DNA from 3 places in the Bacillus cereus group sp. BfR-BA-01360 genome. Region 1 is predicted to be linked to each of the others. Evidence: riboswitches for the same ligand, from Rfam matches in the RefSeq annotation. Region 1 holds a riboswitch; each other region holds the start of a gene.

Region 1 (5,619 bases):
TTTCATATAGAGAAATTTCTTTCACTTCTGGCAAAGGTAAGAAATATTTTTCTAATTCGACTTCAACAAGTCGAAATGCTTGTTCTTCACTTTGCGCAACGACAACTACAGGCACAACACCATTTACTAAAACAGCTTCAAAACGATATAAATCCATACGTTAGCCCCCCCCTATGATGCAATTCCTTCTTCTATAATGGTATTGAATGCCTCTTGTAAATTTTCAATCCCTACACGACCTACAAACTCATAGAATGTTTCAGCTGGCAATTTATGCTCTTTAAAATAAGTTAAAAATGCCACCAGTACATTTGAAAGATCTTCTCCATCAATTTTCCCTTTTAATTTTTGATTATAGGCACCACCTTCAAGCAACGTTCCACCTACATATATTTCAAAGGCTTCAACAATCCCTTTTTCTTTCGTTTTAAGCTTTACACCTTGTAATCCAATATCTGCAATTTGCCGTTGCCCGCATGAATTCGGACAGCCTACCATATGGATTCGAACAGGAACATCTAATGCAAGTTGCGTATCTAAATAATCTGCAATTTGCCGTAACCTTTCTTTCGTTTCCACTAATGCTAGATTACAATATTCAATTCCCGTACATGATACAGCATAACCGATGAAAGATTTTGGACTTGCTGATATGGATTCAAACAATGGTTCTTTTAATAGACTTTCTACATTTTCTTCTGGTACATTGGGAATAATGAAGTTTTGTGAATTACATGTACGAATTTCTCCATTTCCATACTGCTTAGCAATTCTTGCAATTTCAAAGAACTCCTCCGAATGTAACCGCCCAACAGGCACATTAAAGCCTACATATGATAGATTTTCCTGCTTTTGTTTATGCACACCATAAAAATAACCGGCATTCCATCCTTTTAGAGCACTCTCTCCCTTTTCATATAAAGGGCCTGTATATTCTAGTAATGTTTCTTTAAATTTTTCCGGCCCCCAATCTGCTACTAAAAATTTCAAACGAGCCAAATGGCGTTTTTCACGATATCCAAAATCCCGAAAGATAGTCGCAATAGCAATCGCTACGTCCTTCACCTGCTGAGGGCGAACAAAGAGATCGAGTTCTTGTGCTAAATAAGGACGCGCTGATAATCCACCACCAACTCGCACGTGAAACCCTTCGACTATATTTCCATCTATTTCTTTCCGCGCTGGTACAAAAGCTGCACAATTAATTTCAGCATTTGCTGCATTATATACATTAGCACTAATAGACATTTTAAATTTCCGTGGTAAATTCGAAAAATCCTCATTATGTTGAAAGAACTCGTATATGTCTTTTACAATTGGCGCTGTATCAAAGAGCTCATCACGATCAATACCAGCAAGCGGATTTCCGATAATATTTCTTGTAATATCTCCGCACGCTCCTGCTGTTGATAATCCTACGCTTTCTAAACGCTTAAAAATATCCGGTATTTGTTCAATTTGTAACCAATGAAATTGAATTGCCTGTCTTGTCGTAATATCGAGAACATCACGGCCATAGTCTTCTGCAATAGAAGCTAATACTTCCACTTGTTCATTCGTTAAAATACCAGAAGGGATATTAACACGCATCATAAAGTACCCTGCCTCTTTTGGACGTTGCAAGTATAACCCCGCCCATTTAAAGGAATCCCATTCTTCTTTCGGAATAGATGCGAAGCCGTTTTCAGCATAATACGGAATCTCTTTAAAAATCTCCAAACCATCTTTCTCTAGTTTCTTTTTCTCTGTCCTATTTAATTTCTCATTGCTTGCCCATACTTTTTCATAACTCATAATCTATCCCCCTATATGAAGCTACGTTCTTGTAAATAATGAATGATTTGTTCCGCACACTCTTCAATGGAATAACGGTTTGTTTCCACAGTTAATTCCGCTTTTTCCGGTTCTTCGTATGGAGAATCAATGCCCGTAAACAGCTTAATCTCCCCTTGTCTCGCTTTCTCATATAACCCTTTCGGATCTCGTTTCTCACACTCTTCGATTGGACATTTCACAAACACTTCGATAAATTCATCTTTCTCAAAAATATCTCGCACTTGCTGGCGATCTGCTCGAAAAGGTGAGATAAAAGCTGTAAGCACAATCGTTCCTTGGTCAACAAATAATTTTGAAACCTCACCAATACGGCGAATATTTTCTGCGCGATCTCTTTCAGAAAAACTTAAATCTTTATTCAAACCGTACCGAATATTATCCCCATCCAATACATAATTCCCTATGTTTCTATCAAATAATTTTCTAGCAACTGCATTTGCTACCGTTGACTTTCCTGAAGCTGATAGCCCCGTAAACCAAATGACAAAACTATGGTGCCCATTCCTCTTTCTTCTCTCCTCTTTCGAAACAGAAGCTGTATGCCACGTAATATTTGTGTCCATGCTATTCTCTCCTTATTCTGTTACCGTGCTTTTTGTAAACCACGAATTAATACTTCAATGACTTCCTTCCGGCTAAACGTACTTGGCGGAACGTCACCATCCCTTAGCATTTCTCTTACTTTCGTCCCCGATAAAATGACATGATCTTCTTTTCCATGCGGACATGTTTTTGTTGAAGCCATCGCCTCGCATTTCTTGCAGTAAAAGCTATGTTCAAAAAAGAGTGGCGTAATTCCTAGCTCTTCTACTGTGAAAAGTTTAAAAATCTCCTGCGCTTCGTACGTACCATAATAATTTCCTACTCCAGCATGATCGCGTCCTACAATGAAATGCGTACATCCAAAGTTTCGCCTAACTAATGCATGAAATATTGCCTCCCTCGGTCCTGCATAACGCATTGCGGCAGGAAACACTCCTAAGAAAACACGATCGTTTGGATAATAATGTTTCAAAAGCACTTCATAACTTTCCATTCTTACATCCGCTGGAATATCATCTGATTTCGTTTCTCCAACAAGCGGATTCAAAAACAAACCATCTACAATTTCAAGTGCTGATTTTTGAATATACTCATGCGCTCGATGAACTGGATTTCTCGTTTGAAAACCGACGACTGTTTTCCAACCTCGCTTTTCAAAGATTTCACGCGTTTCACTTGGATCTAGATAATAAGAAGCAAACTTCTTATGCTCAACCCGCTTTACAATTGTAATTGCGCCTCCTACGTATACATTTGCACGTTCATATAATTTTTTCACTCCTGGATGAGCATCTTCAGTCGTTTTATATACAAATAATGCCTCTTTTTCCTTATTTGGCGTGAAAATATCTTCTATTTGAATGACCCCATATGTGACGCCATCTTTTACGAGCAGAGCTTCTTCTCCTACCTGTAATTGTTCTGCTTTTTCTTCTGTTACTGGAAGTGTAATTGGAATACTCCATATACTTCCATCTGTTAATCGCATGGTTTCTACAACAGATTGATACTCTTCTTCTCCTAGAAAACCGATAAGCGGACTATATCCTCCTGTTGCAAGCAGTTCCAAGTCACTTAAAGCGATGCTGTCTAGTTCAATTTCTTGTACAATATTTGCTGTATCATATGTTTCATCAATACGATTTACTAAAAAATTTGTTGCAGTCATGTTTCTATACTCCTTCTTTTCTCTATTTCAGATCACTAAAAACTTCATTGGTGATGAAGTCCACATTCCGTTTTCACCGATCCAGCCCACCGGCCATCCCTTGAACTTCCATATTTGCCTACAGGTAATGTACATTTCTCACAACCTATACTTGGATAACCAACGTCATGTAATGGGTTGTATGGCAAATTATGTTTATACACATAACGCCACACTTCTTTCCATGTCCAATGAATAAGCGGACAAATTTTAATCGATTGAAAGCGATGATCTTGATTTATAAATTTTGTATGCTTCCTCGTCTCAGATTGTTCCCTTCTTAATCCTGAAATCCATGCATTTTTATTCGCTAACAATTCTTCAAGAGGTAAAATTTTCCGAAGCTTACAACAAAGATTAGGATTATGTTCCCATAAATCTTTTCCATACTTATCCTCTTGTTCTTCGAGCGTCAGTCCGGGTTGTTTCTCAATAATATTCAACTTTGGAAATCGTTGACGCACTCGCTCAATTAACGCATACGTTTCGCAAAAATGAACATTTGTATCTAAAAAGACAACTTGAGCAAATGGATTTACTTCATTGATAAGATGTAAAAGAACCATCCCTTCTACCCCAAAGCTGCACGCATATACAATTTCATCATTATATTGTTTATACGCCCACTCTAATACAGCTAACGCCCCTTTCGTTTCATCTCTCTCAGAAAAAGACATACTGTCTTCTTCCCACGTTTCATATGTCAACATGTTTTTCCCCCTATAAAAAGCAAAAAGACGGTTTTAATCCAATAAAATAGATTAAAACCGCCTCTAGTTTTTCTAGTCAGCGCTTTTATTTCAAGCGTACCTTTTCACTTTTTTCTAATTGAATCACTTTCCCATCTTGCACAACAATTGTAATAGAACCATATTTCATATCAGCAAGCATCGCTTGAATCTTTTCAGCTACTTCATCAAAATGTCCACGCACTCCCACGAACAGTCCCCCCTTTTTATTCATAAAAAAATCTTTTCCATTTCGAAAAGACTGTTCGGTAATATATGTTACCTTATCTTTCAAAATGGATGCCATTTTGCTGGACTTAGCACCTTGCTACTGCTATGAGCAGGTTGCTGAGCTTCATAGGGCCAGTTCCCTCCGCTTCTCTTGATAAGCTTTGTAATTCGTATTGTATCATAATTCTGATTTTTTTCAATCCTAGTTTTCCGATATATTTTATATTTTTTATTTAAAAAAGGAATTGTTCCCTTTTGAACAACTCCTTTTTATTTTAAACGAGCTCGTTTATACGTATGCGATCGTTCCCAATTATATTTTCATACGACTCGCGTTCCACTACCACTTGAGATGTTCCATCTTTCGCAAATACAACGGCTGGCCTACGAATCCGATTATAATTATTTGCCATAGAATACCCGTATGCACCTGTACAAGACACCGCTAATAGATCTGAAGAGACTACTTGCGGAAGATAAACATCCCATATTAACATATCTCCGCTCTCACAACATTTCCCTGCAATTGAGACAACTTCTTCGTTTGCTACATTTGCACGGTTTGCAAGCATCGCTTCATAGCGTGCACCATATAATGCAGGCCTTAAATTATCTGTCATTCCCCCATCGACTGAAACATATTTACGAATACCAGGAATATTTTTTATTGCGCCTACTGTATAAATTGTTGTTCCTGCATCACCAACAATACTGCGACCAGGTTCAATCCATATTTCCGGAAGTGGATACTCACATGCTGTAAATCGCTCTCTTACCGCATCTGTTACAGCTTGCACATACGCCTCAAGAGTAAGTGGTGTATCCGATTCCGTATAACGAATACCAAATCCCCCCCCTACATTCAGCACCGAAATTGTATAACCTGTTTTTGTTTTTACTCCTTCTAAAAAATGATGTAATACTTCAATCGCACGAATAAAACCTGCTGTTTCAAAAATTTGCGAACCAATATGCGAATGTATACCTAACACATTATAATTTGTTTTTTCTAATGCACGTTCCATAGCGTGCAGTGCTTGCCCGTTTGAAACACCAAAACCAAATTTCGAATCA
Region 2 (5,619 bases), on a different contig from region 1:
TAATTCCATGTCCTGCTCGCTCATCGTACTGACGAGGCTTACAAGATGCTAGCGTCTCCTTTATTGCTCTTATATGTTCTGGTGTTGTGCCACAACAGCCTCCAATAATATTAATCCATCCTTCTTCAGCAAAACTTTTCACCTTCTCAGCAAGTGAAGAGGGCGACTCATGATAATGGCCATCTTCATCAGGAAGACCTGCATTGGGGTAACAAGAAATATAGCATTCTGACAACTCAGAAAGAGACCGAATATGTTCGCGCATAAATTCTGGTCCAGTTGCACAATTTAGGCCAACTGATAATGGATTCATATGTTCCACTGATAAATAAAACGCCTCAATTGTTTGTCCTGCTAAAGTTGTTCCCATCGGCTCAATGGTCCCAGAAATCATAAGAGGCACTGTTTGATGTAACTGTTCAAATGCGTTTTGAATTCCTAAATAGGCTGCTTTTACATTGCGCATATCTTGACTTGTCTCAATAAGCAATAGATCGACACCACCGCGTAGCAATCCCCTTGCTTGCCTTGTATAAGCTTCCATTAGCTCGTCAAACGTTACACCACCAGTGACACTAATCGCCTTTGTTGTTGGTCCCATTGCACCAGCTATATATACTTCTTTCTGACTTTCTTTCACAGCTTGCCTTGCTAAAAGTGCCGCTCTTTCGTTTAACTCTTCATCTAAATGAGACAATTTATAATCACTTAATACAATATTCGTCGCACCGAATGTATTGGTCTCAATGATATCCGCACCCGCATCAATATAAGCCTTATGGATATTCAAAATAAGATCTGGTCTTGTTTTTACTAAATATTCATTGCATCCTTCGTATTCTTCCCCACCGAAATCATCAGCTGTTAAATCGGCTTGTTGAATCATCGTTCCCATTGCACCATCTAATATTAAGATTTCTTGCTGCAATCTTTCTTCAATTCGTCTCATTTGTTACTTCCTCTCTCACTTCTTGTTTTTCCTTTATATATTTCACAAGATGTTCTGTAATCTCATATTTTAAAAATGGCGTAATAAGATAAATGCCATGAAAATATTTCAATGCTTCATCAATTAACTCCTGTGCAATACCGATCCCTTCTTCAATCGCATCCGCTTCTGTTTCATGTTCTCTCATTCTTTCTCGCACTTGATCTGGAAGCGTAATCCCCGGTACTTCAAAATGAAGAAAATCTGCATTCCGCTTGCTTACTAAAGGCATAATTCCAATAAAAATAGGTTGTTCTAAATGTTTCGTTTCTTTGTATACTTCATAAATCAACGCTTTATCATAAATAGGCTGCGTTAAGAAATATTCAGCACCCGCTGCAATTTTTCTTTCCATCCGCTTTACTGCGGCCTTTAAATGTCTTACATGCGGATTAAATGCCCCTCCGACAGAAAACCTTGTTGCCGGACCAATCGATTTCCCTAAAATAGATCGACCATTATTCATCTCCTGAATCATCTTAATAAGCTCAATAGACGATACATCATATACAGAAGTAGCCCCTGGAAAATCCCCAACCCGAGCTGGATCACCTGTTAAAGCGAGTACTTCTTCCATTCCTAGCACTGACAATCCAAGTAGATGCGATTGTAATCCAATTACATTGTGATCTCGGCACGTTAAATGAGTAAGTACTGGTATATCATGCTTCGTTAATAACGCTCCCATCGCCATATTTGAAATGCGCGGTGAAGCTAACGAATTATCAGCCAATGTAATCGCATCAGCACCTGCTCGCTTTAATGCTTTAGCTCCTTCAAAAAAACGCTGTGTATCCAATGTTTTTGGTGGATCTAGTTCAACGACAACTGTCGTTTGTTTTTTCGCTTTCTCTGCAAGAGTACTATGCGCTCTAAAGCGCTCCGAATGCGTATGAATGATTGGCGGCCTTGAAACAACCGTCTTTTCTATAACAGGTACTTGATTGGCAATTGCACGTTTCATTCTTTCAATATGTGCCGGTGTGGTACCACAACAACCTCCTAATAAACGAACCCCCTGTTCAATAAACTTCGGTGTCATCGTCTCGAAGTAAGCCGGACTTCCTTCGTATATATAGCGTCCTTCTATATAATTTGGAAGTCCAGCATTTGGATAAGCAGATAAATAACCGTCTTTCGGAATCGAAATCATTTTTAAAGCTTCCGTCATAGGAAGTGGGCCTAATTGACAATTTAAGCCGACCACATTTGCACCATTATGTATGAGTTGTGCTAATATCTCATTTACATCATTTCCATTTTGGGTCGTACCAGCCTCATGAAGTGCTAATTGTGCCACAATTGGAATATCTGTTTGTTTTCTTAGGACTTTGATAGCATGTATGAGCTCAAATTCATCATAAAATGTTTCAAGCAGTAGCCCATCTACCTCTTCTTCTATTAACGCTCCAGCCTGTTCAAGTAGCATAAATTCTCGCTCTATATTCGTTGTCGTAACGGCACCAATATGTTTCATTCCACCAATCGTTCCTAAAATCGCATTTTGCTCCTTCGCAGCTGCTTTCGCGAGTTTTACTGCTGCTCTATTAATTTGTACAACTTGATTTTCTAAGCCATATGTACGCAATTTCGCCTCATTTGCACCATATGTATTTGTTTGAATCACATCAGCTCCAGCAGCTACATATTGTTTATGAATCGATACAATTAAATCTGGATCTGATATATTTAACTCTTCAAAACTACTTTGTAGTCCATGTGAATGCAGTAATGTACCAATTGCTCCATCACCAATTACAATCCCTTTTGATAACAAATCTAGTAATTTCACTTATCTCCCTCTTTTCTATCAATATAAAAAGTCCCCCTCTTCACCTTAAAGAGGGGGACTTCATCGATCCACCTCTTATCACGCAAAACCAATTGTTTTGCAGGTATTAGCACCGTTTCAAACATATTGTTTGAAGGTTGCCGGGTTTCACAGGGCCTTTCCCTCCACCGCTCTTAATAAGAGTTTGTTCTTACTATTTATGTTATTAAAAGGAAATCTGTTCTCCTTTAACAAAATTTGCTGATTTTCTAATAAACTTAGCATGCAAAAAAAGGAAAGTCAACAAAAAATATAAAAAATAAAAAAATTTCAAAATAAAGTTGCAATTCTTTTATCTTTTGTTGTAAAGTTAAACACATAATAAAATTTCATACAAAGTATTCTTATCTAGAGAGGTAGAGGGACTGGCCCTATGACACCTCAGCAACCATTAACAAACTTGTTAATAAGGTGCTAATTCCAGCAAATTATCAAATAATTTGAGAGATAAGAAGAAGACTCTATTTGAATGAAAGCCTTCTTCTTTGAAGGCTTTTTTTATTTTTCTATTACCATATACTTAAATTTCCATCTCATAAAGGAGGAATGTTGCTATGTCAACAATCGAAACAACATTAGCTCAAATTGGAAACCGTAGTGAAACGGGTACAGGTACGGTAAATCCCCCTGTTTACTTTTCAACAGCCTATCGCCATGAAGGAATTGGAAAATCAACTGGATTTGATTATTCTCGAACTGGTAACCCTACACGCGGTCTTGTAGAACGCGCAATTGCTGATTTAGAAAAAGGTGATCAAGGCTATGCCTGTAGTTCTGGAATGGCGGCCGTTCTTCTTGTGCTTTCTCTATTTCGCTCCGATGATGAACTTATCGTATCTGAAGACTTATACGGAGGAACGTATCGTTTATTTTCTGAACATGAGAAAAAGTGGAATATTCGATGTAGATACATAGATACACAATCGATTGAGCAAATTGAACACGCAATTACTTCTAAGACAAAAGCAATTTTCATCGAAACACCTACCAATCCTTTAATGCAAGTAACTGATATTCAAGCTGTTGCAACCATTGCAAAGCGTCATGGTTTACTGCTTATTGTAGATAATACTTTCTATACACCGTATATACAGCAACCTTTAACTGATGGAGCTGATATCGTTCTACATAGCGCAACAAAATATTTAGGTGGACATAACGACGTATTAAGCGGGCTTGTTGTTGCAAAAGGAAGCGGGCTTTGTGCGGAGCTTGCCCATTACCATAACGCTTCTGGTGCTGTATTGAGTCCTTTCGATTCATGGTTATTAATACGAGGAATGAAAACTTTGGCACTTCGGATGAAGCAACATGAAGAAAATGCAAATAAAATTGTGACCTATTTAAAAGAAGAAGACGGTGTAACAGACGTATTTTATCCAGGTAGAGGGGGCATGATTTCCTTTCGTCTTCGCGATGAAAAATGGATAAATCCTTTCTTACAATCTTTATCTATTATTACATTTGCTGAAAGCTTAGGTGGCGTCGAAAGTCTAATGACATATCCAGCTACACAAACACATGCTGATATTCCAACAGATGTACGAATTGCACGAGGTGTATGCAATCGTCTACTTCGTTTTTCCGTTGGCATTGAACATAGCGATGACTTAATTCAGGACTTACAGCAAGCAATTCAATATGCAAAAGAAGGTGTAAAAATATGAATTACTCTTTAGACACACTGTTACTGCATAACAAGTATAAACATGATGCACAAACCGGTGCTGTTAACGTTCCAATTTACAATACATCAACTTTTCATCAGTTTGATGTAGATTCCTTTGGAAAATACGACTATAGTCGCTCAGGTAACCCTACACGTGAAGCGCTTGAAGATATAATTGCTCTTCTTGAAGGGGGAACAAAAGGATTTGCTTTTGCCTCTGGCATTGCAGCCATTTCTACTGCCTTTCTTCTTCTCTCACAAGGAGACCATGTTCTTATATCAGAAGACGTATACGGTGGCACTTACCGAATTGTAACAGACATTCTATCACGTTATGGGATATCCCATACATTTGTTGATATGACAAACATAGATGATGTAAAGCGAAATATAAAATCAAACACAAAAGTTTTTTATATTGAAACGCCATCTAATCCATTATTAAAAGTAACAGATATTCGCACTGTTTGTACATTAGCGAAATCTGTTGGAGCACTTACTTTCGTAGATAATACATTTTTAACACCATTATTTCAAAAACCGCTGGAGCTTGGAGCTGATGTTGTATTGCATAGCGCAACAAAATTTATCGCAGGGCATAGTGATGTAACAGCTGGATTAGCTATTGTAAAAAATAATAATCTCGCTCAAAAACTCAGCTTTTTACAAAATGCTTTTGGAGCTATATTAAGTCCTCAAGATTGCTCTCTTGTACTTCGTGGGCTGAAAACATTGCATGTACGTCTGGAACATTCAGCAATAAACGCAAGCAAAATCGCCCATTATTTCCAAAATCATAAAAAAATACAACATGTCTATTACCCAGGATTAGAATCTCACTCCGGTTATGAAATACAACGTTCACAAGCAAAATCTGGTGGAGCTGTTTTATCCTTTTCATTACAATCAGAAGATGCATTGCGCCAATTTTTATCTAACATAAAACTACCTGTACTTGCTGTAAGCTTAGGGGCTGTTGAATCCATCCTATCGTATCCTGCTAAAATGTCCCATGCAGCCTTATCGCAAGAAGCTCGCGATGAAAGAGGAATTTCTAATTCTTTACTTCGCTTATCGGTTGGACTAGAAAATGTAGACGATTTAATTACTGATTTTGAAAATGCCCTTTCC
Region 3 (5,619 bases), on a different contig from region 1:
CATGCTGCAAGATTACTTCTGTAATCTGTTTTCCTACTTTCATTGTTGGATTTAATGATGAAAGCGGGTCCTGAAATATAAAAGAAATATCTTTTCCCCGTATGTGATTCCATTCAGCTTCTTGCAAGTTTGTTAATTCGCTATTTTGAAAAGAAATTTTCCCTTCCTCAGTGCGAATTGACTCTTGGTTTAAGCCAATAATCGATTGTGCTGTTACACTTTTTCCCGAACCACTTTCTCCCACAAGTGCAACTATTTCACCTTCATGAATGGAAAAAGAAACATGTTTTACAATCGGTTGTTTACGATCCTCTTTTTCAACGGCTAACGTTACGTTTTCTAAAGATAAGAGCTGCCCCATGTTTTTTCCCCTTTCGATTTTGTTTCACAATTTTTGGATCAATTGCATCCTGCAAACCATCTCCAATCGCATTAAAAGCAAACATAATTAATGCAATCATTATCGCTGGGAAAAACAGCTGCCACCATTCCCCACTTAATAATGTTCCTAGTGCATCGTTTGTCATCGTTCCCCAACTTGCTGCTGGCGATTGTACACCCAATCCGATAAAACTTAAAAATGATTCTGAGAAAATGGCAGCTGGAATCGTAAAAGATAAATTCACAATAATAATCCCTGTTAAATTCGGAATTAGGTGTTTATAAATAATTTTCATATGAGATGTTCCTAATCTCTCAGCAGCAATGACAAATTCTTTTTGTTTTAATGAAAGCACTTGCGCTCGTACAAGTCGTGCCATTCCAATCCAACCTGTTAATGCAAGAGCAAGAATAATTGTAAACAGTCCTGGCTTCATAACAATTAATAGTAAAATAACAATTAATAAATACGGTATACCATACATCACTTCGATTCCTCTTACAATCCACTCATCAATTAACGTACCGAGACGATTACGCCCTCTCACATATCCACTAAAGCCACCAATCAGTACACCTAATCCGATATCAAGAGCTGCTGCGATCAATCCGACTGCTAATGAAATTTTTCCACCAGCCCATGTTCGTGCCCAAATATCTCTTCCTAAATCATCTGTACCGAACCAATGCTCACTACTTGGTTGGAGGTTTGTTGCTTCTTTTATTTGCTCATTTGCACTATATGGCGTTAAACTTTCTCCGATAAGAGAAAAAATAACGATTAAAAGTAAAGTGACTCCCCCTATAATTGCTATTGGGTTTGATATGAGTTTTTGAAATACTTCCTTTTTCCGACTAATCATTTGCTGTTCTTTATTAGCAGTTAATGCTTTCTTATCTTCAGCCGTCAATAGCTGATCATCGATTTCGTAAGCCCCCATTTTAATTTCCCTCCTCACGTAATAGAACGAATGCGCGGATCAATCATGCGATGAATGATATCCGTAACGAAAATACATATAATGAGCAGTGCACTATAGAAAATAGTGGTTCCCATGATAACTGGATAATCTCGGTTAAAAATACTATCTACAAAATATTTTCCTAACCCTGGAATGGAAAATATTTTCTCAATCACGAAGGTTCCTGTTAACAAACCAGCCATAAGTGGTCCGACAAAAGTAAGAACCGGAACAATCGCATTTCGAAGCGCATGTCTTATAATAATTGTTCGAAGTGGTATTCCTTTTGCACGTGCTAGTTTAATATACTCACTTTGTAAAACTTCAATCATATTCGAACGAACAAATCTTGTAATAACAGCAATTGGCCCAAGCGCTAACGCAAAGGAAGGTAATACAGTATGAGCAAATGTTCCCCAAGAGGCAACCGGAAGCAGCTCAAGTTGAATTGCAAACACCTGAATAAATAACGGTGCTAAGATGAAACTTGGGATTGAGATCCCTAAAATCGCTAGTAGACTCACACTATAGTCAATGATTTTCCCATGATATAAAGCCGCAAACGTTCCAGCTGCAATTCCAACTAACAACGAAATAACAAATGCTTGTAATCCAATAACAGCAGATGGTCCAAAGCCAGTTGTTATGATTTCTGCCACTCCTTGACCCGTTGACTGAACAGATTCTCCAAAGTCAAAATGAATAATCCCATCCAAATACGCTACATATTGATTCCATAAAGGTTCATCAAGATGATATTTAGCCCTCATATTTTGGACAACTTCCTCAGGAAAAATCTTTGCATCTGATGAAAACGGATCACCAGGTATAATATGCATGATTAAAAAAGTAGCTGTAACAATAACCCATAGTGTAAACACCATAACTGATAGTTTCTTTACAATATACACCAAAATACCCCCTAAACACATAAATTTACTTTGTTTTATTCGCGTTTTTTTGCCAATTCCTCTCCTTATCCCGCAATATAAAAAGCCTTGATCTTAAAAAATAAGATCAAGGCTTTTTAATCTATCCTATGCCTATCACTTATCTTTCAAGCTTTGGTTGCTTGCTGGAATTAGCACGGTATTCTTCTTTCAGAACCCGCTGCTGAGGTTTCATAGGGCCAGTCCCTCTACCTCTCTGGATAAGTAAATGACTATATTATTCTTTACTTTGAATTGTATATTTCGAATTATAATTCTGAAAAAACAAAAAGTCAATCCAAATGGGTATTTTTAGAAAAATCAGTTTTTATATTTTTACTTAACAGGAAATATCTAGCTTTCCATTCTATCGACATTTCGACAAGAAAGAATCTGCCATATACAAAACTAACCTTGCATATTGCAAGGTTAGTTTTGTGCTTCTTTTTGGAAACGTTTATAGTATGTAGAAGCTGTTGAAAAATGAACTTCTATATCACGAATTAATGATGAATCTTCTTCTTTTGCTAATTGATCTAACTTTTTCATCGCTTGTTCTGTTTCATTTAAGAAACCTTCATATAACTTATGCTCTTGTTCTTTTGACTTTGGTACGCGAATTTCTGTGCGAATATGCTCAATATCTTCTAACATGCTCTTTGTTACTTTCTGAACATCTTCTTTAAACTGCTTGTTAGCTATCGATTTCCCGCCTTTTTCCTTCGCTTGCCCCCATAATTGTACAGATTGATTTAATTCCTTATTCATTTTCTCATCATACTTTTTATGTACATCTTGATATACCTTCATAGCTTCTTTCTCATCTGCTGATTGTTGCACATTTTCTTTTGTTTCCTTTGTATGTTGATTTCCACCGCACCCTGCTAAAAGCAGCATGCTCCCAAGCAAGGCTGCGCCCCATATTTTCTTCATCTTTTACTCTCCTTTTATCTACCTGACAATCTTTCTATAGAAACTTACATCATATCTCCACTTGTTATTATAACGAGAACACTTCACACTTTGCACTTTTGACCGTCATTTTCTGTGTGCATACCATCATTTTTGTCACAGTATCGTCACTTTATGCAACCAATCTCACCATAGTTATAATATGAAAAGAGGTGATTCAATTTATGTTTGAACCACCTCTTTTTTATGCGTCTATATCTTGTTTTTCTGGCAATACAAGTTTTCTTTCACTAGGCCTTGCCATGAGTAAATAATATAAAACGGCACCTGCTTCACATAACGCAATAACAACACCCATAGGAAGCGCTGTATTACTTCCCCCGATACCTACTAAAGGTGCAACAAGTGCCCCGGAGATAAATTGTAGCAGACCAAGTAATGCAGCAGCCGTTCCAGCCGCTTGTTTTTGATTTCTCATCGCAAGTGAAAAACCTGTTGTTGATACAACACCAACACTCGATACAACAAGAAATAAAGAACATAATACACCGATTAATCCAATTCCAAATACAATCGTAAGTAGTAAGGAAGTACCTCCAACAGCCGCAATTCCAATACCTACTACAAACAACGCTTTTTCACTTACCTTTCCTGCCAAGCGGCCCGTAATTTGACTGGCAATAATAATACCGATTCCGTTAATCGCAAAAAATAAGCTAAATGCTTGTGGCGATGCCCCATATATATTTTGTAATACAAACGGCGATCCAGAAATATAAGCAAACATCGCCGCTGAAACGAACCCTTGTGATACGGCATACCCCATAAATAAGCGGTCTTTCAATAACTTCCCATAGACCGACAGCGTCCCTGCTACGCCTCCTGTTATCCTTTCTTCTAATGGCAATGTTTCACGCAGTACAAAAATAACTGATATTAACATACAAATACTGATTACGCCAAGAACAATAAATACACCGTGCCATGAAGTAAATTGCAACAATTGTCCACCAATAATAGGCGCCAAAATAGGCGCTGCCCCGTTTACTAACATAAGTAACGAAAAGAACTTTGTCATCTCAGGGCCTGTATACATATCACGTACCATCGCACGGGATATGACAATACCCGCTGAACCTGAAGCTCCTTGCAGAAACCGTAATAGCACTAGAATCCAAATAGATGGAGCAACCGCACAAAGTAAAGAAGATGCTACATAAATAATAAGGGCAATAATCAAAGGTTTGCGCCGCCCATAAATATCACTAATAGAACCAACAAATAATTGTCCTACTGAAAGTCCGAGTAAACATGCTGTTAGTGTAAGCTGAGCAAGGGAGGCACTCGTTTGCAAATCCCCCATTAATTTTGGCAATGAAGGCAAGTACATATCAATAGATAATGGGCCAATTGCTGTGAGTGTCCCTAAAACAATAATCATCCAAAACCTGTTTGTTTTTACAGGCTTATATACACCGTGATTCATTTCATTCACTTGTAAGATTCATCCTTTCTACTATAAATATAAGGTTAAATTGATATATCTTAAACAAACGTAACAATTATAGTTACATCAATACAAATACGTCAAGTATATGCTACTTTCCTTTTTATAACATAAAAAAAGCGATAGAAAATCTATCGCTTTACTTTTTTAAATTTTCATTTGTGAATTTAGATACCGAAGACATCGTTTCCCCTGTGTCCAAATACGCCATTTTAATGGAATCTCCCACTTCGGTAAACATCGCATACGGGAAGTCTTTTGCAGAAACCATAAATACTTTGTTCTCATTTTCTAATAAGATGAAGACAAGCGTATTTTCTCCTGATTTCTCCTTATAAACACGCTGTACAATCCCTTCTTTTTGTGCTTCTTTTCCGCTAGAAGTCGGGCGGAATGAACCTCCACTTCCCGTTAGCACACTCTTATATTTGTCCAGCGCTTCTTTTTGAGTGGAACCTGTCGCAAATATTTTTGCATTGGAAGCATAAATCACCGTATGTGCTCGCACTAAACCGCCATCATCAATAACAGGTACAATCCAAGAAGGTTTCCCATACACATTATAAATAACCGGCATCGTTCCGTGCCATTTCTCTCTCTTAAAAGAATTATCTACTACCTCTGTCGCAGCTGAGCCATCCATAATTCCTTTTACTTCTTTTCCATTATAGTAATACAGCTTCCCTGTACGTGCATCTACTAATGAATAACCTAAAGCAGAATCGACACCTTCTTTTGGAGAAGTAAAATCAGTAAAGTAATATAATGTCCCGTCCTTCCCAAAGATTGGTGTTACCCCTTCTTTTGTTCCCCATTCAGTTGGAATCTTCACATCACTTTGAGAAAATTTCGTATTCCAAAAACCATGTACAAACTTACCAAAGTACGTGTTTAATAGTGATGCCGTTTCATGATTTAACACACCATC

What was found. A riboswitch is a leader RNA that binds a small molecule or an ion and turns the genes downstream of it on or off. The one in region 1 is predicted to bind S-adenosylmethionine.
Region 2: another riboswitch for S-adenosylmethionine. It lies ahead of MR056_RS13665 (bifunctional homocysteine S-methyltransferase/methylenetetrahydrofolate reductase); the one in region 1 lies ahead of MR056_RS04390 (YezD family protein).
Region 3: another riboswitch for S-adenosylmethionine. It lies ahead of MR056_RS17020 (ABC transporter permease); the one in region 1 lies ahead of MR056_RS04390 (YezD family protein).

Annotation. Positions count from the first base shown of each region.
Region 1 covers NZ_JAKUFV010000003.1:148,799-154,417, reverse strand. Annotated here, with positions in the region: gene MR056_RS04415 (DUF3906 family protein) at 1-157, opposite strand, end outside; gene MR056_RS04410 (nitrite/sulfite reductase) at 172-1,794, opposite strand; gene cysC (adenylyl-sulfate kinase) at 1,806-2,399, opposite strand; gene sat (sulfate adenylyltransferase) at 2,420-3,547, opposite strand; gene MR056_RS04395 (phosphoadenylyl-sulfate reductase) at 3,592-4,296, opposite strand; gene MR056_RS04390 (YezD family protein) at 4,382-4,525, opposite strand; SAM riboswitch class I at 4,596-4,706, opposite strand; gene lysA (diaminopimelate decarboxylase) at 4,821-5,619, opposite strand, start outside.
Region 2 covers NZ_JAKUFV010000014.1:5,140-10,758, forward strand. Annotated here, with positions in the region: gene metH (methionine synthase) at 1-949, opposite strand, end outside; gene MR056_RS13665 (bifunctional homocysteine S-methyltransferase/methylenetetrahydrofolate reductase) at 936-2,780, opposite strand; SAM riboswitch class I at 2,853-2,963, opposite strand; SAM riboswitch class I at 3,161-3,273, shown strand; gene MR056_RS13670 (methionine biosynthesis PLP-dependent protein) at 3,374-4,486, shown strand; gene metC (cystathionine beta-lyase) at 4,483-5,619, shown strand, end outside.
Region 3 covers NZ_JAKUFV010000021.1:56,939-62,557, forward strand. Annotated here, with positions in the region: gene MR056_RS17010 (ABC transporter ATP-binding protein) at 1-361, opposite strand, end outside; gene MR056_RS17015 (ABC transporter permease) at 318-1,322, opposite strand; gene MR056_RS17020 (ABC transporter permease) at 1,337-2,254, opposite strand; SAM riboswitch class I at 2,391-2,500, opposite strand; gene MR056_RS17025 (hypothetical protein) at 2,702-3,205, opposite strand; gene MR056_RS17030 (multidrug effflux MFS transporter) at 3,429-4,688, opposite strand; gene MR056_RS17035 (DUF3981 domain-containing protein) at 4,831-5,619, opposite strand, start outside.